Regions from separate parts of the Paenibacillus sp. 203 genome, predicted to be linked through region 1. Evidence: riboswitches for the same ligand, from Rfam matches in the RefSeq annotation. Region 1 holds a riboswitch; the other holds the start of a gene.
What was found. A riboswitch is a leader RNA that binds a small molecule or an ion and turns the genes downstream of it on or off. The one in region 1 is predicted to bind ZMP and ZTP.
Positions count from the first base shown of each region.

Region 2: it holds a riboswitch for ZMP and ZTP, as region 1 does, so the genes downstream of both, WA407_RS19280 (bifunctional 5,10-methylenetetrahydrofolate dehydrogenase/5,10-methenyltetrahydrofolate cyclohydrolase) here and WA407_RS02400 (TIGR01440 family protein) in region 1, are expected to answer to the same signal.

Region 1 covers NZ_JAXCHD010000001.1:505,346-508,456, forward strand. The annotation lists gene WA407_RS02390 (manganese efflux pump MntP) at 54-614, shown strand; gene WA407_RS02395 (low molecular weight protein arginine phosphatase) at 718-1,302, shown strand; ZMP/ZTP riboswitch at 1,381-1,462, shown strand; gene WA407_RS02400 (TIGR01440 family protein) at 1,683-2,270, shown strand; gene glyA (serine hydroxymethyltransferase) at 2,391-3,111, shown strand, end outside.
Region 2 covers NZ_JAXCHD010000008.1:165,441-168,551, forward strand. The annotation lists gene WA407_RS19270 (stalk domain-containing protein) at 1-218, opposite strand, end outside; gene WA407_RS19275 (cyclodeaminase/cyclohydrolase family protein) at 411-1,046, opposite strand; gene WA407_RS19280 (bifunctional 5,10-methylenetetrahydrofolate dehydrogenase/5,10-methenyltetrahydrofolate cyclohydrolase) at 1,043-1,909, opposite strand; ZMP/ZTP riboswitch at 2,021-2,105, opposite strand; gene WA407_RS19285 (fatty acid desaturase) at 2,319-3,111, shown strand, end outside.

The DNA of each region.
Region 1 (3,111 bases):
CCCCTTGTCCGCATAACGTGTACAAGAACAGACGGATAATGGAGGGATGGAGTATGCTGGCAGCCTCTGCCCATGCCGGGCAGGTTGTAACGATTCTGATCATGGCGGTAGCGCTAGGAATGGATGCGTTATCGCTGGGCGTAGGGATCGGCATGAAGGGGATACGCCTGCGAGACGTGCTGCGCATCAGTACTGTCATTGGCTTTTTTCACATTCTGATGCCATTACTGGGAATGTTCACAGGCCATTATATGAGTTCTTTATTAGGTCATGTGACGGCCTACTTCGCAGGGGGTCTACTCATCCTTTTGGGCGGGCATATGGTGTATAATTCCTTTAAAGGAGACGGCGTACAGGTATTGGATCATCGTTCGCCTTTAGGCCTTTTGCTGTTTGCACTTGGGGTGAGCGTTGACTCATTTTCTGTAGGAGTGTCACTGGGTATGTTCCAAAGTGATCTGGTGCTGTCCGTTCTGGCGTTTGGTTTTTGCGGGGGAGCAATGGCGATGCTGGGCCTGCTGCTGGGTCGCAAGGTCAGCCGTAATCTAGGAGATTATGGGGAAGCAGTGGGTGGTGCCATTTTGTTGGCATTCGGCTTTATGTTTATGTTTTGATTTTAGTGTAGACAGTGTAAAATAAGTGCAGGGTTATCGTAAAGGATTAGGATTATAGTAATCCTCTGTTTATATATTTTTTAACATACGGGGGGTGAAAACGTTGAAGAATATCTTATTCGTATGCACAGGAAATACCTGTCGCAGTCCAATGGCTGAAGGCATGCTGCGTAAGTTGGCTGCTGAGCATGGGCTAGAACTGGAAGTGCGTTCTGCGGGAGTAGCCGCGATGGAAGGCACACCGATATCCCGACATGCAGAGGCGGTTCTACGTGATCACGATATATCCGATCAGATCACTTCAACCCCTTTGAGCGACGGGCTTGCCGGGTGGGCGCATCTGATCTTAACCTTGACGCAAGGACATAAACAGCACGTAATTCAACGCTTTCCCCAAACGGCGGGCAAAGTATTTACACTTAAGGAATATGTGGAGAACCGGGATGCGGTGTTGAATGATGTACAGGAGTTGGATGGTTTATATGCTTCACAGCAGTTGATGGCTTCACTTGGACAAGAGCTATCGGCGCAGGAGCGTGAACGAATGATTGAATTACACCAACGGATTCCGGGCTTTGATATTTCAGATCCGTTTGGCGGTTCGCGAGAAGACTACGATGTCACAGCTGCGGAAATCCGTACGGCGCTGCATAAGCTGCTGGACAAGCTAAAGGCTTCTTCCGAATAAAATTAGTATTACTCATCTGTTTTGTACGGAATCTGTTGATTTTCGGCCGCTAATCCGTTAAGATAAGGTGGAAAAATGAGAATCCGATGTAACTGGCGACAAAAGTGGGATTAACCACGATGGAGCATCGGATATACGGCCGGTCGCCTGGGCAAAAGAGCAATTCCACATAGGTGTGGACTGCTCTTTTTTTCATATACAAGTTATGCCAGATTTTTAGCTGAGAGTTGATTCCTTTAAAGGTTCTTCCATTTTTTCTGCTCGAAATCTGAAACATCGGCTATAATATAGTCAGATTGTGATCAGGAGAGAGTGTGTTGAATTTGGGGCATGAGACCGTGCCTAGTCTCTGAGAGGCTGTTCAACCAAAGGAGGTTCCAATAGTGGGACAATTGGATCATGAGATTTCGCTAGAAGCACAGACCACTTCTGTTGTGCGGGAAATCGCAGAAGCAGCCAGTCTCAAGGCTGGTCGCCTGCTGGTTATTGGCGTTAGCACAAGTGAAGTGGCTGGAAGTCGGATTGGTACGGCGGGAGCGCTCGATGTGGCTCAGCAACTGTTGTCTGGAGTAGAGTCCGTTCGCAGGGAGTATGGCTTTGATGTGGCGTTTCAATGCTGTGAGCATTTGAACCGAGCGCTGGTCGTTGAACGGGCTGTGCTGGAGCGATTGGGACTGATGGAGGTTGCAGCTGTTCCTGTTCGTACAGCAGGAGGCTCTATGGCCACCGTCGCCTATCGTTCTATGAGTGACGCGTGTTTGGCGGCGAACGTGCAGGCCCATGCCGGGATAGACATCGGCGAAACGCTGATTGGCATGCATCTGCGACCCATTGCTGTTCCATTTCGCCCAAGTCTTCGCTGGATTGGCGAAGCACGTGTGACAGCGGCATTCACCCGTCCACCACTTATTGGTGGACAACGGGCAGTGTATAGTCTGGAGCAAGAAGTCGGCGGAAACTGCGATTAGCATTTGGCATGGCGGCATTCTTGTACTAATCTTTTTTGCATTGATGATGAGGTACCCAACAGAGGAGCAGGCGTTTGCTTGTATACCCAACAATTGACTATGGAGAGGGAGTAATCAATCATGATGGAACACCTGCGTAAAAGTGACCCGGCAGTGATGGAAGCAATGGGACTTGAACTGAAACGACAACGCCACAATATCGAGCTAATCGCATCCGAGAACATTGTCAGTGAAGCAGTAATGGAAGCCATGGGCTCCGTGCTGACGAATAAATATGCTGAAGGTTATCCGAACAAACGCTACTATGGTGGCTGTGAACATGTAGATATCGTTGAAGACATCGCACGTGACCGCGCAAAAGAATTGTTCGGCGCCGAGCATGCTAACGTGCAGCCTCACTCTGGAGCACAAGCCAACATGGCGGTGTATCTGGCAGCTCTCAAACCTGGAGATACTGTACTGGGTATGAATTTGGCGCATGGTGGCCATTTAACACACGGAAGTCCGGTTAACGCTTCCGGCTTGTTGTATAACTTTGCTGCTTACGGTGTACGCGAAGACAACTTCCGCATCGACTACGATGAAGTGCGCAAGGCAGCCTTTAAGCACCGCCCTCGTCTGATTGTAGCTGGCGCGAGTGCATATCCGCGTACTATTGATTTTGAAGCTTTTGCTTCCATTGCCAATGATGTAGGCGCTCTGTTTATGGTGGATATGGCACATATCGCTGGTCTCGTGGCAGCGGGAATTCACCCAAGTCCAGTTCCGCATGCCCAATTTGTAACAACAACGACACACAAAACGCTGCGTGGTCCGCGCGGGGGTCTGATTCTGACTCGCA
Region 2 (3,111 bases), on a different contig from region 1:
ATGATATTAGAAAATGTTTTTACAACGTCCGGCTTACCCTCTACACGAGTCGGTACGGATTGATTATAACCCCACAGCCACAAGCTTCCATCAGACTGAATCAGACTCCCGGAATCATAGGCGCGAATATGGGATGTGGAGTTATCTCCGGCCGCCCATACACTGGGACTGAGCAGCAATAACGTGATTATACTGAGTAATAGAGCCCGTCTTTTCATACGATTTTCCTCATTTCTTGATCAATGTATCCCCCTATCCATAGACGTAGATTATATAGAAAAGTTTTCCAAAATGTATGAATTTCAATAAAATAACCTCCAAACCCACGATTAGAGATGGATTTGGAGGCTATTTTTAATGAGTAAGCAGAATATGTTGGTTCGAACAGGTTAAACACGGTTATGAGCAATCTAATTCGCTATTCGACTGCGCACCATCAACAAGGTTTGTTCTTTGATCTGTCCGATTTCACGGATGAGTGCGGCTGTCTTGGTCTCATAGGAGTATTTGACATCCAAATCTTTCAGCGAAGCAAGGTTAATATCGACGGTAAGCAGGGCAGATTGAGCGGCGGCTTCGAACAAGATCGCGCCGATGCCAAGATCCGAAATCACATTTTTATTGGACATTTCCACAATGTTGTAGGCTTGCGACAATCCGTCCCGGCATACTTCCAGCAGGCGCATGGGTACCTCAATGGCAGCGATCACCGCTGTCTGTAAGGAATGGGTACGATAGCGCTTCTCTTCGTCCGTTTCCTTGGGCAAACGCAGCGCGGTCATGTACTGTTCAAAGGATTGGATGTCTGCGACCATTAGTTCCTCACAATGTGCAGACAATCTTTCCATGCTGCTAATGACGTCCGTGATTTGTTCATGGATATGCGCATATTTTTCTCCTTGTGAAAGGTTGGCGGTCATGGAGGTCATAGCCGCGCCTAGTGCCGCAGCCAGTGCGGATACACTTCCTCCGCCGGGGGTAGGCGCTGCACTTGCAGCCTCTTTTAGAAAATGCCCGATGGAATGATTCCACGACAGTTCACTCATGAATAGACCACCTCTCTGGAGTAGTGTTGCAGATGTATTGCTTTGAGCAGATTTTTATACAAAATCGCAGTTGTTAAGGTGCCAACGCCGCCGGGAACCGGAGAAATGGCATGGACCTTTTCCCCAACGTCTAAAGCGGCATCCCCCACTATTTTTCCCTCTAGCGTCTCATTAATTCCCGCATCTACCAAAATCAGACCGGGATGAACCATATCCTGTGTAATCACATCAGGGCATCCGACTGCGACGAAGGCAATGTCTGCATGGCTCAGATGCTCTGCAATATCACGTGTTCCTGCATGACAGGCGGTAACGGTGGCATTTTCTCTTTGCAACATGTGGAAAAGGGGAAGTCCCACTGTCTGTCCGATGCCCACGAGAGTGACATTTTTGCCTGCCAATGTGTGACCGTAATGCTTGAGCAGCTCGATACAGGCTTGTGGTGTTGCGGGATATAGTCCTGCGTCACCTGTTACGGTAGCCAGCTTGTTATCAGGTGTAATCCCATCAATATCCTTGTAGGGGGCGATGGATTGTTTAATAACGGAGGCGGAAAGATGTTGGGGAAGCGGCAGTTCCAGCATAATGCCATGTACATGGGGTGCATTGTTCAGACTGCCGATCAGGTGCAGTAGCTCGGTTTCGCTAACATGACGATCAAAAGTATGAAGATGAAATGAGATGCCCAGCTTCTCCGCTACTTTTTGCTTGGTCCGGGCATAGTAGGCAGAAGCCGGATCGCCTTCTACCAATAGTGTCGCCAGATGGGGACGGTGTCCTTGCTGCTTCATTTCTTCTACCTGTGAACGGATCGTTGCATATACTTGCTCAGCTGCTTCTTTGGATTTCATGATAATAGCCATAGTCCGAGCCTCCTCTGAATTTATCGCGTGATTTATCAACAGGTTGTCATGGTCTTGTAAACGAAAAAAAGTATTTGCACAAGGTCGTCAAGACAGACGAATCCTCTGCAAATACTTCTCCCAGGCGAACGGTACGCTTTTTTTGTATGCTCCCTCGTGGTTCATTCCACTGACTTCGCCAGTCACATACAGCGTTATTATAGCTTATATTTTAACAAATAATCCTCAGAAAAGAAACCCGCGAACATTTGGAAAAGGGATTATGTTACTTGTCTATATGACAAATGTCATATACCCGAGCTGACGTTTATGACTACAGCGTCTACAGTCTTCACCTTATACTGAGATTAGATCAACATGTACGCCTAACAGGATCAAGGTATAGGCGTCATTTTAAAGGAGGATCATAATGAGTATGACACAACTCCCATTAGCCCAATTAAAAAAAAATATGGCTCCCTACGAGAAAATAAACACGAAATCCAGCGTTCTGCAACTCATCAATACTTTGGGTCCACTGATCCTATTGTGGTATGCTGCTTATCTTAGCCTGTCGGTTTCGTACTGGCTGACGCTTCCCATTGCCATTGTTGCATCGGGGTTTGTGGTACGGACGTTTATTATTTTTCATGATTGTGGTCATCAATCCTTCTTCAAAAGCCGCAAGCTGAACGACATTGTGGGAACGATTACAGGTATTATTACGCTCTGTCCTTATCATCAATGGAAAAATAGTCATGCGATCCACCATGCAACCAGCAGTAATCTGGATAAAAGAGGCACAGGTGACATGTGGGTGCTCACGGTAGAAGAGTACACAGAGGCTTCCACATGGACACGGCTGGCCTATCGCATATATCGAAATCCTTGGGTTATGTTCGGACTAGGTCCGATCTATACTTTTTTGATTTCCTATCGCTTTAATATCAAGACAGCCAAACGCAAGGAAAAAATGAACACTCATGTGACGAATATATCCATCGTTGCATTGTATGCACTGTTGTGCTGGGCTATTGGATGGCAGGCCTTCCTTCTGGTACAGGCACCTATCTTTTTTGTATCCGGTATGTTGGGCATCTGGTTGTTCTATGTACAACATCAATTTGAGGATTCGTATTTTGAGCACGATGAAGAGTGGAGTTATATTAATGCAGCCGTAGAAGGCAGTTCTTACTACAAGCTTCCTAAAGTATTGCAATGGA